DNA from 4 places in the Streptomyces bottropensis ATCC 25435 genome. Region 1 is predicted to be linked to each of the others. Evidence: riboswitches for the same ligand, from Rfam matches in the RefSeq annotation. Region 1 holds a riboswitch; each other region holds the start of a gene.
What was found. A riboswitch is a leader RNA that binds a small molecule or an ion and turns the genes downstream of it on or off. The one in region 1 is predicted to bind cyclic di-AMP.
Positions count from the first base shown of each region.

Region 2: another riboswitch for cyclic di-AMP. It lies ahead of STRBO_RS0128015 (M23 family metallopeptidase); the one in region 1 lies ahead of STRBO_RS0135610 (LysM peptidoglycan-binding domain-containing protein).
Region 3: another riboswitch for cyclic di-AMP. It lies ahead of STRBO_RS0117435 (C40 family peptidase); the one in region 1 lies ahead of STRBO_RS0135610 (LysM peptidoglycan-binding domain-containing protein).
Region 4: another riboswitch for cyclic di-AMP. It lies ahead of STRBO_RS0109915 (M23 family metallopeptidase); the one in region 1 lies ahead of STRBO_RS0135610 (LysM peptidoglycan-binding domain-containing protein).

Region 1 covers NZ_KB911581.1:8,053,168-8,058,437, forward strand. Annotated here, with positions in the region: gene eno (phosphopyruvate hydratase) at 91-1,371, opposite strand; gene STRBO_RS0135610 (LysM peptidoglycan-binding domain-containing protein) at 1,795-2,496, opposite strand; cyclic di-AMP (ydaO/yuaA leader) riboswitch at 2,501-2,700, opposite strand; gene STRBO_RS0135615 (LysM peptidoglycan-binding domain-containing protein) at 2,883-3,959, opposite strand; gene STRBO_RS0135620 (cytochrome P450 family protein) at 4,187-5,270, opposite strand, start outside.
Region 2 covers NZ_KB911581.1:6,271,631-6,276,900, forward strand. Annotated here, with positions in the region: gene STRBO_RS0128010 (DUF6250 domain-containing protein) at 1-460, opposite strand, end outside; gene STRBO_RS0128015 (M23 family metallopeptidase) at 673-1,674, opposite strand; cyclic di-AMP (ydaO/yuaA leader) riboswitch at 1,679-1,838, opposite strand; gene STRBO_RS0128020 (alpha-galactosidase) at 2,141-4,216, opposite strand; gene STRBO_RS0128025 (tyrosine-protein phosphatase) at 4,439-5,236, shown strand.
Region 3 covers NZ_KB911581.1:3,932,240-3,937,509, reverse strand. Annotated here, with positions in the region: gene STRBO_RS0117445 (ATP-dependent Clp protease proteolytic subunit) at 454-1,140, shown strand; gene STRBO_RS0117440 (hypothetical protein) at 1,148-1,465, shown strand; cyclic di-AMP (ydaO/yuaA leader) riboswitch at 1,884-2,054, shown strand; gene STRBO_RS0117435 (C40 family peptidase) at 2,058-2,531, shown strand; gene STRBO_RS0117430 (DUF6328 family protein) at 2,609-3,175, shown strand; gene STRBO_RS0117425 (ATP-binding protein) at 3,147-3,605, opposite strand; gene STRBO_RS0117420 (helix-turn-helix domain-containing protein) at 3,874-4,734, shown strand; gene STRBO_RS0117415 (DUF397 domain-containing protein) at 4,744-4,968, shown strand; gene STRBO_RS0117410 (8-amino-7-oxononanoate synthase) at 5,026-5,270, opposite strand, start outside.
Region 4 covers NZ_KB911581.1:2,244,892-2,250,161, forward strand. Annotated here, with positions in the region: gene STRBO_RS0109905 (M16 family metallopeptidase) at 1-631, shown strand, start outside; gene STRBO_RS0109910 (M16 family metallopeptidase) at 628-2,016, shown strand; cyclic di-AMP (ydaO/yuaA leader) riboswitch at 2,232-2,402, shown strand; gene STRBO_RS0109915 (M23 family metallopeptidase) at 2,416-3,204, shown strand; gene STRBO_RS0109920 (GntR family transcriptional regulator) at 3,409-4,113, shown strand; gene STRBO_RS0109925 (HPr family phosphocarrier protein) at 4,325-4,606, opposite strand; gene STRBO_RS0109930 (bifunctional acetate--CoA ligase family protein/GNAT family N-acetyltransferase) at 4,797-5,270, shown strand, end outside.

The sequences.
Region 1 (5,270 bases):
GCGCGTACGTCCCCGCACACGGTACGGGACCGGTACGGGGACGTACGTACGACTGGCGCGGGCTTGACCCTCAACGGGTCAGCCGGCGGCTCAGCCCTTGAAGCGCGGGAAGGCGCTGCGGCCGGCGTAGACCGCGGCGTCGTCGAGGATCTCCTCGATGCGCAGCAGCTGGTTGTACTTGGCGACGCGGTCCGAGCGGGCCGGGGCGCCGGTCTTGATCTGTCCGCAGTTCACGGCGACGGCGAGGTCGGCGATGGTGACGTCCTCGGTCTCGCCGGAGCGGTGGGACATCATGCACTTGAAGCCGTTGCGCTGGGCCATCTCGACGGCGTCCAGGGTCTCGGTCAGCGAGCCGATCTGGTTGACCTTGACGAGCAGGGCGTTGGCCGAGCCCTCCTCGATGCCGCGGGCGAGGCGCTCGGGGTTGGTGACGAAGAGATCGTCGCCGACGATCTGGACCTTGTCGCCCAGCTTCTCGGTGATGGTGTTCCAGCCGGCCCAGTCGTCCTCGAACAGCGGGTCCTCGATGGAGACGAGCGGGTACGACGCGACGAGGTCGGCGTAGTACTCCGTCATCTCGGCGGCGGAGCGCTCCTTGCCCTCGAAGGTGTAGACGCCGTCCTTGTAGAACTCGGAGGCGGCGACGTCCAGGGCGAGGGCGATCTGCTCGCCGGGGGTGTAGCCGGCCTCCTTGATGGCCTCCAGGATGAGGTCCAGGGCGGCGCGGTTGGACTCCAGGTTCGGGGCGAAGCCGCCCTCGTCGCCGAGGCCGGTGGACAGGCCCTTGGTCTTCAGCACCTTCTTGAGGGTGTGGTAGACCTCGGCGCCCCAGCGCAGGGCCTCGGAGAAGGACTCCGCGCCGATGGGGGCGATCATGAACTCCTGGATGTCCACGTTGGAGTCGGCGTGCGAGCCGCCGTTCAGGATGTTCATCATCGGAACGGGCAGCAGGTGCGCGTTCGGGCCGCCCAGGTAGCGGAAGAGGGGCAGGTCGCTGGCCTCGGAGGCGGCGTGGGCGACGGCGAGGGAGACGCCGAGGATGGCGTTGGCGCCGAGGGAGCCCTTGTTGTCGGTGGCGTCCAGGTCGAACATCGCCTGGTCGATCAGGCGCTGCTCGGTGGCGTCGTAGCCGACGAGCTCCGGGCCGATCTGCTCGATCACGGCGAGGACGGCCTTCTCGACGCCCTTGCCGAGGTAGCGGTTGGGGTCGCCGTCACGCAGCTCGATGGCTTCGAAGGCGCCGGTGGAGGCGCCGGACGGAACGGCGGCACGACCCGTGCTGCCGTCGTCGAGGCCGACCTCGACCTCGACGGTGGGGTTGCCTCGCGAGTCGAGGATTTCCCGGGCTACGACGACGTCGATGGACGGCACGAGCATCTCCTTCATGGGATGTGACGCTGGTTGTGCGGGGCCGCTTGAGGCCTGGCGACTAGAGCCTAACCGTCCCCGGGCCGTCGGCAGCCGACCGACCGTCCCGTGGACAGACAGACCGTACCCATTGTTCCTGTTCGGAACAAAGGGGGGTGGTCGAGAAAGTGAACAGAAGGAGGAGGCGGGCACGAAAAAGCCCCGCCCCGGTACGCACGGGGGAATGCGCACCGGGGCGGGGAGCCCGTGGGGACGGGGGGACGGCCCTCACGAGGTCTTCACTATGGAGGACACGGATGTGAGCGGGCTGTGGTTCAGCCGGAGAGCGGCCTGCTTTCCGGCCCGGCTGAACCTGCCCCGCCTGCCCGGCCGTGGGGGCGGCCGTGGGGTCGGCAGGCGCGTGGCGGCCGTCGTGGTCGCCGTGGGTCAGCTCAGGTGGAGCTGCTGGCCCGGGTAGATGAAGTCGGCGTCGTCGATGATGTCCTTGTTCAGCTCGAAGAGCTTCTCCCAGCCACCCTTGACGTTCTCCTTCGCGGCGATGGCACTGAGGGTGTCACCGCTGACGACCTTGTACTCGCCGTCGCCCTTCTTGACCTTCTTGCCGGTCGGGGTCTTGACGGTGGCGCGCTCGGAGGAGCGGGAGGAGCGGGTGTCCTCGGTCTTCTTGGTGCTCTCCTGCGTGCTCTGCGAGGAGGAGCCGGAGGAGTTCGTGTTGCCGCTGGAGGCGGCGGCGCCGTCGTAGGAGGCGCCGGACAGGCCGGTGCCGCAGACCGGCCAGGCACCCTTGCCCTGGCCCGCGAGGACCTTCTCGGCGATCGCGATCTGCTGGGCCTTGCTCGCCTGGTCGGCGGTGGAGGCGTACTGCGTACCGCCGTAGCCGGCCCAGGTGGAGGCGGAGAACTGCAGACCGCCGTAGTAGCCGTTGCCGGTGTTGATGGACCAGTTCCCGCCGGACTCGCACTGGGCGACGGTGTCCCACTCGGAGGCGGTGGCGGCGGAGGCGCTGCCGGCGGCCATCAGCGGGGCGGCGACCGCGGCGGCGCCGGTGACACCGACGACGGCGATGGCGCGAGCAGACCGATGAATGGCAGTCGGACGACGGTGCTTGCCCTTGCTGGAAAACAGCATGGAGAGATCCCCTCACCGACGCCTGCGAGGTGAGCTGTCGGGTTCGGGCCGGTTGAGTTGCCCGGCCGCGCACGCTCGCCTCTCGGCTCACGTCGCGCGGCTTCACCCCCAGCCGGTTCCGGTCGTGCGCCCCCGAAGGGCCGCAACCGCCGGACCCGGCACTTACCTTGGGTCCCCCGCTCCTGCCTACGGCGCTTGACGCGACGACTGTTCCTCACGGCCGCTGGCAGGATTCGGCGTGCCGACCGCAAGAGCCCGCTGTGGCGAGCGGTCACGACCGTAAACAGGTGATTGCCTGAATTTCAAAGACGATCAGGGGGTCTGTGATTCATCTCCCACAATGATCAAAACGGGCATTCAGGGTCGAACCGTGACGCGAACTGCCGCTACTTTTCGCCCGTTTCGGCACCGACTTCGAGGGTCTGACCGGGAAGGATGAGGTCCGGGTCGGTTCCGACCGTGCGCTCGTTCTCGGAGTACAGCGTCCGCCACCCGCCGTTCAGGCCGAGCGAGTTCACGATGCCGGTCAGACTGTCGCCCACGCGGACGGTGTAGGCGCCCTCCGCGCCCTCGCTCGACGCGCCGCTGTCACGCGAGGCGTGGCGGCCGGAGGCGGTGCCGTCGGCCTGGTCCGCGCCCGAGCCGGTGTCCGCGCCCTCGTCGGCGCTGGCGCCGCGGTGCCGGCCGGTGCCGCCGTCGGCGTCGTCGCCGGCCGCGGAGCCGTCCGCCCGGCTGGAACCGTCCGTGTTCGTGCTGCCGGATTCCTTGGCGTCGGCGCCGGTGCCGCTGTCGCCGGAATCGGTGGAGTCCGCGGAGCCGGAGTCCGCGTCCGGTTCGGTGGTCGCCTTCGGGGAGCCGTCGAGGGCCTTCGCCGACGCGTCCGACGACTCGGTCGAGTCGGAGGAATCGGTCGAGTCGGTCGAATCCTTCGACCCGCCGGAGCGCGTGGAGTCGGTGTCGTCGGCCGACTCGGCCGAACCCTTGGACCCGGTCGAGTCGGAGGAATCCGACGAACCGGATGAACCGGATGCGCTGCCGGAGTCGGACGAGTCGCCCGCGACGCCCGTGTCCACGTCGGCGGGACCCGAGTCTCCGCCGAGGTCGTGCAGCAGTCCGCAGGTGGACCAGACGCCGACGCCCTGGTCCGCGAGGACCTTCTCGGCGACGGCTATCTGCTGCGAACGGCTGGCCTGGTCCGCGGTCGTCGCGTAGTCGAGGCCGCCGTACTTCTCCCAGTTCTCCTGGGTCAGCTGGAGGCCGCCGTAGCGCCCGTTCCCGGTGTCCGCGCTCCAGAAGCCACCGCTCTCGCACTCCGCCACCTGGTCCCAGGTGGTTCCGCTCGCCGCGCTCGCGCCGGTGGCGCCGAGGAGCGGGATCGCGATGGCCGACCCGGTGACTCCCGCCGCGACGAGGAGAGCCGGAGCCTGACGGGGGCGACGGTGACGACCGTTCCCGGAGAGCATGCGGTTGCCTTTCACACGACAGCGGTGGTCTGTGCGACGGGCGTGGCGCCCCCTTCGCACTGACGTGTGAACGTATCGGCAGTCGATCAGTTGTCACAAGTTAATGCAGCGCAGATCACGTGAAGATCACAGAGTTGAGGGAGCGTCAACTTCTGACTCGGAATGGGGTAGTGCTACGGCCCGTCGGGGTACAACTACGGGCCGCTCACGGCGCGATCACCCCGCACTCACGGCCGTTTTCGTGGCGTGAATTCCACCGGAAGCGTGCGCAATCCACGCATGATGAGACCTCCCCGCCACCTCAAATCGGCCGAATCCCCTGCGAGTCGCAGATCGGGGAGCCGGGTGAGGAGCGTCGCCAGCGCGGTCTGGCCTTCGAGCCGGGCGAGCGGCGCGCCGAGGCAGTAGTGGATGCCGTGGCCGTAGCCGAGGTGCTGGTTGTCACGGCGGGAGAGGTCCAGGGTGTCGGGGTCGTCGAAGCGGGCCGGGTCGCGGTCGGCCGCCGCGAGGACGACGAGGACGGGGTCGCCGACGGCGATGTCCTGCCCGCCGAGCGTGAGGGGCTCGGTCGCGAAGCGCCAGGTGGCGAGTTCGACGGGGCCGTCGTAGCGCAGGAGTTCCTCGACACCGGTTTCGAGCAGCCCGCTCTCCCCGGCGGCGAGGGAGGTCTGCAGGCGGGCCCGCTGCTCGGGGTGGGTGAGCAGGGCGTACGTGCCGTTCCCGATGAGGTTGACGGTGGTCTCGAACCCGGCGAACAGCAGGATGAACGCCATCGCCGCGGCCTCGTTCTCGCTGAGGTGCTCCCCGTGGTCGGAGGCGCGGATGAGCGCGGAGATGAGGTCCTCGCCCGGGGCGGGGTGCTCGGTGAGCGCTTCCCGCTTGCGGTGGATGAGGTCGGCGAGGTAGCCGCGCATCTTCTTCACCGACCGCGCGACGCCGCCCCGCGGACCACCGCCGTGCCGGATCATCATGCCCGCCCAGTCCCTGAAGTCGTCCTGGTCCTCCCGGGGGACGCCCAGCAGGTCGCAGATCGCGTAGATGGGGAGAGGGAAGGCGAACTCGTGGATGAGGTCGGCCTCGCCCTTCTCCGCGAACCCGTCGATCAGCCGGTCGGTCAACTCCTGGACCCGGGGGGCGAACTCGGCGACCCGCCGGGGCGTGAACGCCTTCGACACCAGACGGCGGAGCCTGGTGTGGTCCGGCGGATCGATGTTCAGCAGATGCGTCATCAGCTCGGCCTTGCGCTCACCGGGGATGCCCGTCTTGCCCTTGGCGTGCGCGGGCTCGGCGTGATGCGCCGGGTTCTTCGAC
Region 2 (5,270 bases), 1.8 Mb from region 1:
GGCGTGTCGTCGTGTTCGTGTTGGCGCCGTACCCGACGTAGTACGTCTTCAGGTGGTCGTACTCGGCGAGCGCGCCCGAACGCGGGGTGGCGAGGAGATCACCGGGTGAGCGCACATCGACGGCGTTCCAGAAGTTGTTGAGGTCGGAGACCCGGTCGTTGGCCCCGCCCGCCGAGATGGGCGTGGCCGTGTACTCGACGACGTACGGCCCTTCCAGTCTTCGCTTGAACCAGACCGTGGCCCCGGCCGGCACGTCGACCTCCAGCACACCCCGCGAGGCGGCGACCACCCCGCCCCTCTCCAACTCCACGGCCCACTGCCCGAGCCCGTGCCGGAAGTCGTCGGCGGCGATCAGCCGGCCCCGCCGCGGACGCGGGTGCGCGGCCGCCGTCCCCGCCGGAGCGAGCGCCGCGAGGGCGGCGCCGGCGGCGAGGGCTCCGAAAGCTCTACGGGTGGTCATGACACTCCTGTCCCCGGTGGAAGGAAAGCGGAACGACGCCGCGGCGCGACGCAAAACCCGGATCCCCCGCATAGAAAGCGCTTACGGAGATCACTGTGTACTCCCGTTCGCCCCCTGTCGAGGCTTCGGTCGGCCATGCCACAGGACCGCAACACCGAAGGCCGGCCCCCAGGAAGCGGGGCCGGCCTTCGGCGTGATGGAGGAGTGGAGCCTCAGACGCTGACGCCCTTCGAGCGAAGGTAGGCCAGCGGGTCGAGGTCCGAGCCGTAGGAGGGCGTGGTGCGGATCTCGAAGTGCAGGTGCGGCCCGGTGACGTTGCCGGTCGCGCCCGAGAGGCCGATCTGCTGACCGCCGCTCACGGCCTGCCCCGCGGAGACGGAGATCGAGGAGAGGTGGGCGTACTGGGCGTAGTAGCCGTCGGCCAGCCGGATGACGACCTGGTTGCCGTACGCACCGCCCCAGCCGGCGGAGACGACGGTGCCCGCGCCCACGGCCTTGAGGGCGGTCCCGGTCGGGGCCACGAAGTCGACGCCCGTGTGGTAGCCGCTGGACCACATGCTGCCGGCCCTCTTGTACGGGGTGCCGACGGTGGCGCCCTGGATGGGCAGGCTGAAGCCGGAGCTGTTGGCCGACGAGGACTGGCCGTTCGACGTGGAGGTCGACGCCTGGGTGTCCTTGGCCTCCTGCTTGGCGGGCGCGGAGGGCTTCGGCGACGGCGAGGACTCGGCAGGCTTCGAGGACTGCGACAGCTGCGGCTTCGACGACTGCGACGTACCGCCCGACGCGGCCTGCCCGCCTATCGACAGCTTCAGACCGGGGTGGATCAGCGACGGGTCGGAGCCGATGGCACCGCGGTTGTCCGAGTAGAGGCGCTTCCAGCCCCCGTCGACGTCGTGCTCGTCCGCGATCTTCGCGAGGTAGTCGCCGACCTTCACCGAGTAGGTCTTGGCGGTCTTCTTGGTGGCGGTCCGCTCGGCCTGCGCGGCCTTCTCCACCTGCTCGATCCGCGCGCCCGCCTCGGCCGCGGCCTGCTCGGTGGCGATCGTGGCCGTCTTCTCGGAGGCTCCGGACACGGCGGCCGTCGGGGTTGCGGCCTGGGCGCCGGCGGCTCCGACCAGCGGCAGGGCGAGCGCCGCACCGCCGGTCCCGGCGGCGGCGATCGAACGGGTGAAACGCTGGGACTTGGGACGGCGGTGCTTACCCTTCGCGGGCATGGCGAATTCCTCTCCGGCGCCTACGAGGTGAGCTGTCGGGTGCGGACTGGAGATGTCCGGCCGTGCTCGCTGCACGGCTTTACCCCTAGCCGTTCCGGAGACCGGAACAGGCGGTGATTCCTGTGGGTCCCCCGCTCCTGCCGTGGATCGGGTCGGTGTGCGGCTCCGGTCGGCGGCAGGATTGGGCGTCCGTCCGGATTGACGCCGAACGTAAGCGACTTGTGCCCACAGAGACAACCATTGGGACTTCCTGTGCACCTTCCTACCTGATCCTTACATCAATCCACCATCACGCTCCGTCGAAGACCGGTCCTGAGCATTTCCCAACCGCCCTGGAAACATGCGCGAATTACGTGCACATGGCGACAGCGGAACGTCACGAGTATGACGCTGCTCACGCCCCTACGTGCCAGTAGGCTTTATTCCAGGGCTTGTTGGAATTACAGCTGCATTTCGGACAGATCGCTCAAGTGCGACGCAGGTGGATAACCGTCGCATCGAAGTCACCGCGCAGCCCCGTCGGCAACCCGTGGTGCAACAGAACGCCCCCTCGGTGCACTTCGCCCGTTTCGCGGCACTCATACACTTCTGTCGGGTCCAGCCCGCGCAGCCGGAGCGGAGCGGGCGGCTCGCCGTAGTGCTGGGCCTGGAGCCAGGCCAGGACCACGACCTCGTCGTCGAGGACGTACTGCACGGCGCTCAGTCCACCTGTCGGCGGGCGCAGCCGGTAGAGATCACCGCGCTGCACGACCGGCCGGATGCGCTTGTACAGCTCGACCCAGCTCCCCGCCTCTGCCAGCTCCTCCTCCGTCCACTCGGTGAGGTCGCCGCCGACGCCGAGCACACCCGCCATGGCGCTGACGAAACGGAACCGCAGGGTGCTGACCCGGCCGTTGAGCTGGTTGTTCGGGCTGTCGGTGACCCATGCGGCCATGGTCCGGGCCGGGTGGATCTGACTGAAGCCGTGCTGGATGGCGAGCCGGTCGAGCGGGTCGGTGTTGTCCGACGTCCACACCTGGTCCGTCCGGGCCATCACCCCGAGGTCGATACGACCGCCGCCGCCGGAGCACGACTCGAACGCCACCCCCGGATGCGCGGCCCGCAGCCGGTCCAGCAGGGCGTAGAAGGCGCGCACGTGCTCGACCCACAGCTTCTGCGGATACGGCTCGCCGGGCCAGCCGGCATCCGTGAAGCAGCGGTTGAAGTCCCACTTCACATAGTCGATCGGCGCACTGGACAGCAACGTGTCCAGCTTCTCCCAGAGGTACTCCTGGACGTCCTCGCGGGCGAGATTGAGGACGAGCTGATTGCGCAATTCCGTCCGCTTTCGTCCCGGCTGGAACTGTGCCCATTCGGGATGCGCCCGGTACAGCTCGCTGTCCGGGTTGACCATCTCGGGCTCGACCCAGATACCGAACTGCATACCGAGGGCGTGCACGTATTCGGCGAGGGGCTTGAGCCCCTTCGGGAAGCGGTCCGGGTTGGGCGTCCAGTCGCCGAGGCCGGCCCGGTCGCTCGTACGCGCCCCGAACCAGCCGTCGTCCACGACGAACAGTTCGACCCCGATGGCCGCCGCGCGTCGCGCGAGCGTCCCCTGCTGCTCCTCGGAGATGTCGAACTCGGTGGCCTCCCAGGAGTTGAAGAGCACCGGCCGGTCCTGGTCCGCGTCCGGGATGACGTACGTCCGCTGGTACGCGTGCCAGGCGCGGCTCGCCCCGCCGTGGCCGCCGTCGCTCCACAGGCCGGCGAAGACGGGCGTGGTGAACGCCTCCCCCGTCTCCAGCCGCAGCAGACCGGACTCGTCGTACCCGGCGCCGCCGGTGATCTGTACGCGGGCGTCCGGCAGTTGTGCGACCGCGATCCGCCAGGACCCCGACCAGCCCAGGGCGCAGCCGTAGACCTCGCCGTGCTCCTCGGTGGCATCCGTGTCCAGGGCGACCCAGGGCAGGTGCTGGTGCCCGGTGTGGCCGCGGCGGCTGCCGATGACCTTCTCGCCGTAGGTGAGGTCGCCGCGCACGAGCCGGGACTCGGCCGCCCATCGTCCGTGCAGCTGGGACAGCCGCCAGGTCTCGTCCGCGCGCGGTGGCAGCGTCCACGTCGCCGAGTCGGCCCGCAGCAGCTCCACCGCCGGCCCGTCGTTGACCAGGGTCACCCAGCGCTCGATGACGTCGTCGCGCAGTCGGTAGTGCAGCGTGATCCCGAGCGCGCCGTCGGCGAATCGCAACCGCAGCTCGTCACCGTCCGCCTCGTACTCCCGGAAGGTCCACTCGGTGCCGCGCCGCTCGTCCGTGCGCACGGACAGGGCGGGTCGGGTGAAGCGAGGACCGCCCTCGAGGGGGTACTCCTCGTGTCCGTCGACCGGGGCCTCGAACGGCCAGTACGGCAACTGCTGTCGCGCGGCCAGCGCCTCGGCGTCGGCGAGGGCGATCCGGGGACCCCAGTGCAGGTGCAGCAGCTCGTCGTTATCCGTGAGCCGCAGGGCATAGCTGCTCCTGGGCCCGGAAAGAATCCAGGTCCGGCCGTCTGTGCCGATTTCCAACATCAAGCCCCCACAGATTCGAACAGGTGCGATCAGGCGGCAACATCATCGCAGGTCGCTCCGCGCACTCGACGGCGCCTGTGGACAACCTCGGACGGGCACGCCGCGACCGCCTGTGGACAACTCATTGGCGTACGCACCCATGTCGTATCGTCGAGGGCGCGCTCAGTGTCGAGGGCGTGCCCGTCGGTGATGCCGCCGGCGGACGGATGGGAGGGAGCCCCAGTGACGCAGCAGATCCCGTCGACCGAGCCCGAGCTGACCGGAGTGCGCAATTTCCGCGATGTGGGAGGCCTGCCGACGGTGGACGGCCGCCGAGTGCGTCACGGGGTCCTGTTCCGCAGCGGGCACCTCGCGCACGCCACCGACGAGGACACCGCGTTCCTGGCCTCGCTCAACCTGCACACGGTCTTCGACTTCCGCAACGCGGCCGACCAGAAGCTGGAGGGCCCGGACGTCGCGCTGCCCGGCGTGCTCAATGTGAACCTGCCGCTGAGCGACCCGGCGGACGGCGCCGAGTTCTGGAAGATGGTCCGGGACGGCGACCTGGACCATCTGCGCGCCCTGCTGGGCGACGGCAGAGCGGCCGGCCGGATGATCGCCTCCTACCGGACGATGATCAAGCGCCGCACGGCCGAGCACTCCCGTGTCCTGCACGCCCTGGCCGAGGACAGTGTGCCCGCGCTCATGCACTGCGCGGCGGGCAAGGACCGCGCGGGGCTCGCCATCGCCGTCACGCTTCTCGCCCTCGGCGTCGAGCGCGAGGCCGTCGTCACCGACTACCTGGAGTCGAACGCCAAGCACCGCCGCTACAAGGTGCACCGCAGCAGCAGTTCCGCGAGCGCCTGGTCCCCGGAGATCATGGAGCTGCTGAGCCCTCTCTTCGACGCCCGCGCCGAGTATCTCCAGGCGGCCTTCGACACCCTGGAGGAGACCTGGGGCGATGTCGACACCTATCTGGAGCAGGGCCTGAAGCTGACCCCGCAGACCCGGGAGCGGCTGCGCGAGCGCCTGCTCGACTAGGCCGGGGCCGGATCGTGGCCGGGAGCAGTCGGCC
Region 3 (5,270 bases), 4.1 Mb from region 1:
CTCCAGGCGGTCGCTGCTCGGGTACTCGGGATCGGCGGCAGCGGGGGCGGTACTCACGTCGAACGGCACCGCTGAGGCGGCGACGGCGGTGAGCACGGAGACCTCGGAGGGCGTGAGACCGAGACCGGGGCGGCAGGGGCGGCCGACTTCCCCGAGGGCACCAGGTTCAGCGGCACGGTCCGTATGCCCGGCACCGAGATGACGGAACTGACGGTCACCTTCGCCGCCGCCCGCGGCTGGCCGCCGGTCACCTTCTACGGGACTCCGGCCCCCGCACCGCTCAACTGATCAGTCCCCACCGAGGTCCCCACCGAGGTCCCCACCGAAAAGTTCACCAGAGATCCCCGCGGAGCCGGCTCCGCGGGGATCTGTTCGCTCTCAGCCGATCCCCCTCCTCCACAGTCCGTACGTCCTGTACATTTTTTACGGAAGTCGATCAGAGGAGGCGCACCCATGCCCGAGAACCCACCGTCGGCCCGTCATGTGCTGCCCGAGTTCACCGAGCGCACCAGCACGGGTCACCGGACGATGGATCCGTACTCGAAGCTGCTGGAGGAACGGATCGTGTTCCTCGGGACGCGGATCGACGACACGTCGGCGAACGACGTGATGGCGCAGTTCATGCACCTGGAACACCAGGCGCCGGACCGGGACATCGCGCTGTACATCAATTCGCCCGGCGGCTCCTTCAGCGCGATGACGGCGCTCTACGACACGATCCGGTTCGTCACCTGTGATGTGGCGACGGTCTGCCTGGGGCAGGCGGGGTCGGTCGCCGCGGTGCTGCTGGCGGCGGGCACACCGGGCAAGCGTTCGATGCTGCCGGGGGCGCGCGTGCTGATCCACCAGCCGGCCCTGGCCGACCCGATCGAGGGACAGGCGAGCGATCTGGTGCTCCAGGCCGAGGAGTTGACGCGCAACCGCCGGAGCCTGGAGGAGATGCTCGTCCGGCACACGGGGCAGAGCCCGGAGCGGATCGGCGCCGACATCGAGCGGGACAAGTTCCTCGACGCCGAGGCGGCGGTGGCGTACGGCCTGGCCGACCGGGTGATCCGGAGCCGCAAGACCTCACCCACGCTCCCCTCACCCCCACCTCCCTCGTCCACGCCCCCCTCGCCCCCGCTCCCCGGCGCGAGGTGAGGCGCGGATGCTCCCGCCCGAGCTCCCGCCGTTGCCCGCGCTCACCCGCGCCGAGGCGGAGCTGATCGACCGTTACCTGGACGTGGTGGACCTGCTCGGCCGGATCAATCCGGCCCGTCCGGGCGACACGTACCGCGGGCTGCGCGCGGCGCAGGCGCTCGTCGCGAAGGCGACCGCCCTGCGCGACGCGCTCGAACTGATGCACAACCGCGGGGAGAACGAGGTGCACGCCCCGACGCTCGCGCGGGCCCTGCGCATCCTGGACGGCGAGCGGCGCGCCGGCCGGGTGGCGCTGCCGCCGGAGGCGGAGGACTCCCCCGCCTGAGCCGATCGCGTCACCCGCCGCCTGAGCCGATCGCGTCACCCGCCTGAACCGATCGCGCATCGGCCGCCGTACTACTGACGGGGCGTCCGGTCCCGGCGCGACGCCCTCCGGTCGGCCTACCGCGATCGACCCATCGGCCCATACGGCGTGAGGACCTGTGAAGTTGCGCAAGATGCCTGGTACATGGGCGGAGTACTGCATTCCGGCGCTGGTGCGGACCTCCTCGACCACTGGGACACAACGAGGGAAAACGCCCTGTCCACCCGAACGGGCGAGTGGTGAGTAAGACCACAAATCCACGGTTCCGTTGGGATTTTCGCACTTGAGTACGCCAAGATCCCTTCCTGACGACAAGCCCCCGCCGCAGTGGCGGGGCGATCCGGGTGGACGCCGAGTCCTGCCGCCGCCCGGTTACCGGTCGACAGAAGTGCATCGGCAGGAGTGGAGGACCCAAGCACGACGGGTCGCCGGAACGGTCACGCCATGACCGCGCCGAGCAGCCCTTGGGGTGAAGCCGCGTCAGCGGCCGGGCAACTTCGCCAGCCCGAATCCGACAGGTCATCCTTCACAGGCGGCTGACGAAGGGTTGCGCATGACTGCGCTGAATCGTGTCCCGTCGCTGTTGACCCGGGCCGGTACGGCCTCGGCTCTGACCATCGCCGCCGTCGGCGGCAGCATCGTGGTCCCGGGCGTCGCATCCGGCGCCGAGGCCGCCACGGTGGCGTCGAAGGCACTCAAGGTCGCGGCTTCCAAGAAGGGCTCCCCTTACAAGTACGGCGCCGTGGGTCCGGGCAGGTTCGACTGCTCGGGGCTGACGCTCTACTCGTTCAAGAAGGCGGGCAAGAAGCTGCCCCGTACTGCCCAGCAGCAGTACAACAAGACGAAGCACATCTCCGTGAGCAGCCGCAAGCTCGGAGACCTCGTCTTCTTCCACTCCGGCTCGAACGTCTACCACGTCGGTATCTACGCGGGGAAGGGAAAGATCTGGCACTCGCCGAAGACGGGTGACGTCGTCCGGCTGCAGAAGATCTGGACGAAGAGCGTCTGGTACGGCCGGGTCCGCTGACCCACCGCTGGGGGGTGGCGGAACTGTCCGCCACCCCCGCTGGCGTAAGTCGTGCACATGTGGTTACCCGTCCGGCCATGGCCGAGGAACCCACCCGCCCGGCACGTAACGAGACGCCCCTCGAACGCGCCGACCGCAATTTCTCCGAGCTGCTCCAGGAGCTGCGGGTCACCCAGACCGGGGTGCAGATCCTCTTCGCGTTCCTGCTGACGCTGGCCTTCACCCCACGCTTTCCGGACCTGGACACCTTCCAGCGTGTCACCTACGTGACCACCCTGTTGCTGGCTGTCCTCGCGGCGACGCTCTTCACCGCCCCGGCCGCCCTGCACCGCTCGCTCTTCCAGCAGAACGCCAAGCCCGCCATCGTCCAGGTCTCGTCCCGGTTGGCCGCCGCGGGCCTGATCGTGCTGATGCCGGCCTTCACCGGTTCCGTCCTGCTCGTCGTGGACGTGACGCTCGGCCGGACTGCCGGTATCGCCGCCGGGAGCGGCACGCTCCTGGCGTGTCTGCTCCTGTGGGGCCTGCTCCCGAAACTGGTGGGACGCGTCTCGGGCCGCGACGCCACGCCGCCGCCCCTGCCGCCGCCGTCGCCACCGGTCGAGGACGACAGCCCCGTCAGGTCTCCGGCGGACCACCTGCGGTGACCGGCTGGACGGGGACCGTCCACGGAAGTTCGATCGCCACCGTCTTGCCGCCCTCCCGCGTGGGTCTAACGCTCAGCCTGCCGCCGCATTCCGCGGTCAGCCAGCGGATGATGACCATGCCCCGGCCGTTGTCCTGCTGGACGGCGGCCGGCAGGCGTTTGGGGAAGCGTGGATGACTGTCGGTGACACCGATGCGCAACTGCTCGTCCCGGTCGAGCGCGATGTCCACGGTGAAGGTGGGCGACTGGCCCAGTGTGTGCTGGACGGCGTTGGTGGCGAGTTCGGACACGATCAGGCGCACGGTGTCCGCGATGCCCGTGTCGCCCGGCAGGCCCCATTCGGCGAGCACGGTGACGACGTAGTTCCGGGCTGCGGACACCGAGGCGGGATCGCTCGGCAGAGTGACGGATGCTTCCAGGTGATCTGCCATGGCGAGGCGTCCCTTTCCCACGGGACCGGTGTCCGACAGGGAGCGGATGGTTCGACTACGGTCCCGGACTGGTGCTTCGCGCCAGACTGCCACTACCTGGGCCGTCACGCGTGGCGATCCACCAAGATGTGCATATATCTGTCGCTCGAAGCGGTGAACTATCCGACGGCCGAACGTATTTGGGTGGGGTCTTCGTCCATCCTCTGTCGTCACCCCGACATCCAGTGTCGTCACCGCGATCGAGAGCGCCGGGCGGAAGGAGAATCCCATGCAGTACGGTCCGGCGGTGCGCCGCCGCAAGCTCGGTGCCGAGTTGCGTCTCCTGCGCACCCGTTCCTCGCTCACGAGCATCGAGGCGGCCCATCGCGTCGGCTGGCACCAGTCCAAGGTGAGCCGGATCGAGACGGGCGCCAGTGGAGTGAAGCCCGCGGACGTCCGCAAGCTCCTTGACGCGTACGGGATCGACGACACCGAGTTACGGGAACTGCTCCTGGCGCTCGCGGGCTCCGAGGACGGCGGCGGGCGGCACAACTGGTGGCACGCGTACCGGGGCGTGCTACCGCCGACGTACCGGGACTTCATCAGCCTGGAGTCGCAGGCCGGGGGGATGCGGACGCTGGAGACCTCGGTCGTGCCGGGCCTGCTGCAGATCCCCGAGTACGCGCGGGCGGTGACGCGGGCCGCGGTGGAGGGGCTGGATGACGACAAACTCGACGCGCTCGTGGAAGTGCGGCTCGCGCGCCAGGAGGTGCTGCGCGGGAACCCGCCGATGGAGCTGAGCGCGGTGCTCGACGAGGGCGTTCTCCGGCGTGTGGTGGGCGGTCCCGAGATCATGTCCCGGCAGCTGGCCCGTCTGGTCGAGGCGGCGCGGCTTCCCCAAGTGCGACTGCAGGTGCTCCCGTTCACCGCCGGGGCACATATCGGCGTCACCGGTCCTTTCGTAATTTTCTCATTTCGGAGCACATCCGATCTGGACGTGGTTGTTCTCGACCACTTGACGAGTAGCCTCTATCTCGAACGGAAAGAAGACCTCAAGGCGTATGTCGAGGCCTTCAACACCCTTCAGATCCACGCCCTTTCGCCCGAGGACTCGTTGGATTACATCGCCGGGCTAGCCGCCGGCGCGTAAGGAGGCACCATGTCCGCACTGCCTCGGAACGTACCCACCAGTACCGAACTGCCCGATGTGCGATGGCTGCGCAGCAGCCGCAGTACCGGGATGAACAACTGTGTGGAGACGGCCCGTCCGGGATCCGGCCGCTGGGCCGGGCTGGTGGCCGTACGCGACTCGAAGAACACGGCGGGGCCCGCCCTGCTGTTCGACCCCGACGCCTGGGAGGGATTCATCACCACGCTGCGGTGACCCCCACCGACAGCGTTCGTCCTTCCGCTTGCGGCGAGGCCCGGCCGGGACGCCGACTCACGGTCGCGTATCGCCGATGATCCTCACGGCTCGGTCGATCTGCCCCTGCGTGAGATCCGCACGGGCGGTCAGCCGCAGCCGCGAGACGCCGTCGGGCACGGACGGCGGGCGGAAACAGCCCACGGCGAGACCCGCCGCCCGGCAGTCCGCCGCCCACCGCAGCGCCTGATCCGGCGACGGCGCGCGTACGGACACCACGGCGGCGTCGGGCCGCACCGCTTCATGGCCCGACGCCGTCAGCC
Region 4 (5,270 bases), 5.8 Mb from region 1:
CGAGGTCGTCGAGGAGAACGTGCCCGCGCGCGCGTTGATGGCCGCCTACCGGCTGCCGGAGGACGGCACGCGTGCGTGCGACGCGGCCGACCTGGCGCTGACGATCCTCGGCGGCGGCGAGTCGTCCCGCCTCTACAACCGGCTCGTACGACGTGACCGTACGGCCGTGACGGCCGGTTTCGGCCTGCTGCGGCTGGCCGGCGCGCCCTCCATGGCGTGGATGGACGTCAAGACCTCCGGTGACGTCGAGGTGCCGGTCATCGAGGCCGCCGTCGACGAGGAGCTCGCCCGGTTCGCCGCGCAGGGCCCGACGGCCGAGGAGATGGAGCGCGCCCAGGCACAGTTGGAGCGCGAGTGGCTGGACCGGCTCGGCACGGTCGCCGGCCGCGCCGACGAACTGTGCCGGTACGCGGTCCTGTTCGGCGACCCGAAGCTCGCCCTCACCGCCGTCGACCGCGTCCTGGAGGTGACGGCCGACGAGGTCCAGGAGATCGCCAAGGCCCGCCTGAGGCCCGACAACCGCGCGGTGCTCGTGTACGAGCCCGTCGCCGGCGCAGAGGGCGCCGAAGAGGAGGCCGCCGACGCGGAGGCCGTCGAGAGCACCGACGAGAACGAGGAGTCGGCGAAGTGACCGAGCTCGCGAGCATGGAATTCCACCCGCAGCCCCAGGCCGGCGACGCCCGCCCCTGGGCGTTCCCGGCGCCCGAGCGCGGCACCCTGGCCAACGGCCTGACCGTGCTGCACTGCCACCGCCCCGGCCAGCAGGTCGTCGCCGTCGAGGTCGTCCTCGACGCGCCCCTGGACGCCGAACCGGCCGGCCTCGACGGTGTCGCCACCATCATGACCAGGGCGTTCTCCGAGGGCACCGACAAGCACACGGCCGAGGAGTTCGCCGCCGAGCTGGAGCGCTGCGGCGCCACCCTCGACTCGCACGCCGACCACCCCGGCGTCCGCCTGTCCCTCGAAGTGCCCGTGTCGCGGCTGGAGAAGGCCCTGGGGCTGCTCGCAGACGCCCTGCGGGCCCCCGCGTTCGACGACGGCGAGATCGAGCGTCTGGTGGCCAACAGGCTCGACGAGATTCCGCACGAGACCGCCAGCCCGGGCCGCCGGGCCGCCAAGGAGCTCTCCCGGCAGCTGTTCCCGGCCACCTCGCGCATGTCGCGGCCCCGGCAGGGCACCGAGGAGACCGTGGAGGGCATCGACTCCGCGGCTGTACGCGCCTTCTACGAGCGGCACGTGCGCCCCGCGACCGCCACCGCCGTGGTCGTCGGCGACCTCACCGGGGTCGACCTCGACACGCTGCTGGGCGACACCCTGGGCGCCTGGACCGGCTCCCCGGCCAAGCCGAGCGTCGCCCCCGCGGTGAGCGCCGACGACACCGGGCGCGTGATCATCGTGGACCGTCCCGGTTCCGTGCAGACCCAGTTGCTCATCGGACGGGTGGGCGCCGACCGGCACGACCGGGTGTGGCCGGCCCAGGTGCTCGGCACCTACTGCCTCGGCGGCACCCTCACCTCCCGCCTGGACCGCGTCCTGCGGGAGGAGAAGGGCTACACCTACGGGGTGCGCGCGTTCAGTCAGGTGCTGCGTTCCGGGCCGGAGGGATCGGGCACGGCGATGCTGGCCATCAGCGGGTCCGTCGACACGCCCAACACCGGTCCGGCGCTCGACGACCTGTGGACCGTGCTGCGGACCCTCGCCGCCGAGGGGCTGACCGACGCCGAGCGCGACGTCGCCGTGCAGAACCTCGTCGGGGTCGCCCCCCTGAAGTTCGAGACGGCGGCGGCCGTGGCGGGCACGCTGGCCGACCAGGTCGAGCAGTTCCTGCCGGACGACTACCAGTCGACGCTGTACCGCCAACTCGCCGCCACCGGCACGGTGGAGGCTACCGCGGCCGTCGTGAACGCCTTCCCGGTGGACCGTCTGGTGACCGTCCTCGTCGGGGACGCCGCGCAGATCGAGGAGCCGGTCAGGGCCCTCGGGATCGGCGAAGTCACCGTCGTACCGGCCGAGTAGGGAGCCGAGGGGAAACCGGGCGGAAGGACACGCACGTGTGAGGCCCTGGTGACTGAAGAGTCACCAGGGCCCAGGTTTGTCCGTATTGATGGCGGAGGTTGTGTGTCTGACCTGTGGCGTAGCTAACAAATCCTGTGATCCGTTTGTTATTTCGAAGACGCCGCACTTAGCGTCGGTCCGGCTGTTCGTCAGATGTTCGCCGCAGCCGCGGCACCGGACAGTCATCGCCGAGTCCCCATGGCGCGAGCCCGGGGAGCCGGGGACCCACCTAGTCCCCCGGGGTGAATCGGGTGCCCTTCGCGAGCGACGCGAAACGGGGGGCAGCCGTAGGAGACCTTCCTGCTCCGAACCCGTCAGCTAACCCGGTAGGCGAGAAGGAAGGAAAGGACCAGCCACTTCATGGCGTTCACCCGCGCCCCTGGGAAGCACCGCCGTCCCGGCCGTGTACAGCGCACGACCACGAGGAACGTGGGCGTAGCCGCTCTCACCACCACCGGTGTCATCGGTACCCTCGCCGGCCCCGCGCTCGCCGCGGAGGAGCCCGCCGTCGAGCAGACCGGCCTGAACCAGATCATCGTCCTCGGCGACACGGTCGCCGACCAGGTGGACGCCCAGGCCGTTGCCCAGCAGCAGGCCGCCGAGGTGGCTGAGGTCAAGAAGAAGGCGCAGGAGGAGGCCCGCAAGGCCGCCGCCGAGAAGGCCGAGCAGGAACGTGCCGCCGCCAAGGAGCGCGAGGAGATCAAGGCCCGCGCCGCCCGCGCGGCCGAGCGCGAGCGCCTCAACACCTACGTCTCGCCCATCAGCGGCTCGTACATCTCCACCGGCTACAAGGCCGGCGGCGCCGTCTGGTCCTCCGGCAGCCACACCGGCGTCGACTTCCACGCCGCCACCGGCACGGCCGTCATGGCGGTCGGCTCCGGCACCGTCGTGGAGGCGGGCTGGGGCGGGGCGTACGGCAACAACATCGTCATCAGGATGACCGACGGCACGTACACCCAGTACGGCCACCTGTCGTCCATCGGCGTCTCCGTCGGCCAGACGGTCACCCCCGGCCAGCAGATCGGCCTCTCCGGGGCGACCGGCAACGTCACGGGCGCGCATCTGCACTTCGAGGCCCGGACGACGGCCGAGTACGGCTCGGACATCGACCCCGCCGCGTACCTGCGTTCGCACGGCGTGAACGTCTGAGACACCGCTCCACGCTTCTGGCGAAGGCCCCGGCTCACCGAGCCGGGGCTTTCCGCGTTGTGCGAACGCCCGGTGACGCGCCTCCTGTCCAAAAAATATCCCTGGATTCCGGCCCGCCGTCGGAAATTCCGGCTCGCTGCAATAGAGTCGCTGGAAGACACGTCAATCATCGACGTTTCACGGGGATTAAGGCGGAGGTCGGTCATGCGTATTCCGGCGCATTCGGTATGCACGGCGATCCGAGATGACATCGTCGCGGGTGTCTACGAGCGCGGCAGCCGTCTCACCGAGGAACTGCTCGCCCGCCGGTACGGCGTCAGCCGGGTCCCCGTGCGTGAGGCGCTGCGCACGCTGGAGGCCGAGGGCTTCGTGGTGACCCGTCGGCACGCGGGCGCGTGCGTCGCCGAGCCGACCGAGCAGGAGGCCGCCGACCTGCTGGAGATGCGCATGCTGCTGGAGCCGCTGGGAGCCGCCCGCGCCGCCCAGCGCCGCACGGAGGCCCATCTCAAGGTGCTGCGCGGCCTGGTCAGACTGGGCCAGGAACGGGCCAGACGGGGCACCAGCGAGGATCTGCGCTCCCTGGGGGGCTGGTTCCACGAGACGCTCGCACAGGCGTCCGGCAGCCCCGCCCTGACCTCGACACTCGCCCAGCTGCGGCACAAGATCGCCTGGATGTACGCGGTCGAGGCACCCGCCGACCCCGTGGAGTCCTGGGCGGAACACGGCGGCATCGTGGACGCCGTCGCGCGCGGCGACGGCGACCGGGCCCGGACGCTCACGTCCCTGCACGCCGAGCGCGCCACCGACGCGCACCGCTTCCGGTTTCCGGGCGGGGCCGGCGCGGCGGAGCGGGCGGAGCGTGTGAGGACTTCGCAACACCCCGTAAACATGTCGAGCCTGCGGCATTAACGCGGGAGCCGTATACAAAGAGGCGGGAATTCCGAGGGGCATTCTTTCTGCTGCCCGCAGAACGAAATCGGGACGACGGCAGAGGGAAATCGGAGCGGTAGGGGAACGAAATGACGAAGGGCCCGCCCGATAAATCGGACGAGCCCTTCGATGTGTGTGCGGGTGGCCTTTCAGGCCTGTTTCCGTTCCGGGCGCCCGGTCACGGGGTCGCTCAGACCGTCTCGGGAAGTTCCTCGAGTCCCTCGGCCACGAGCTTCGCCAGACGGTCGAGCGCGACGTCCGCGCCCTCGGCCTCGGACGCGAGCACGATCTCCTCGCCGCCCTGGGCGCCGAGGCCCAGGACCGCCAGCATGGAGGCCGCGTTGACGGGGTTCCCGTCGGCCTTGGCGATCGTCACGGGGATACCGGAGGCCGTGGCGGCCCGGACGAAGATGGATGCGGGTCGGGCGTGGAGGCCCTCGGCCCAGCCGACGTTGACGCGGCGCTCAGCCATGTGATGCTGCCCTTCGGATGTCTCGGGTGGTTCAGAGAGGTCTAGACCGGGTTGTCTAGACCAGTTTCCCATATGGCGCGACGGAGCGGAACGGGCCCACGGCCTGGCCACGAACCGGCTCTCGCGCTTCTGTTGTGCTTCCCCAGACTGCCCCGCGCCGTAGCCTGGCGCGAGCCGTACTCTGGGGCCCATGCAGACCTCGTCGGACCGGCACGAGTACCCCGCCCACTGGGAGGCCGACGTGGTGCTGCGCGACGGCGGCACCGCACGCATCAGGCCCATCACCGTCGACGACGCCGAGCGTCTGGTCAGCTTCTACGAGCAGGTCTCGGACGAGTCGAAGTACTACCGCTTCTTCGCGCCGTACCCTCGCCTGTCCGCCAAGGACGTCCACCGCTTCACGCACCACGACTTCGTGGACCGGGTGGGGCTCGCCGCCACGGTCGGCGGCGAGTTCATCGCCACCGTACGCTACGACCGGATCGGCGCCGACGGCATGGCCGCGTCCGCCCCCGCCGACGAGGCGGAGGTCGCCTTCCTCGTCCAGGACGCCCACCAGGGCCGCGGCGTGGCCTCCGCCCTCCTCGAACACATCGCCGCCGTCGCCCGCGAGCGCGGCATCAGACGCTTCGCCGCCGAGGTGCTCCCCGCCAACAGCAAGATG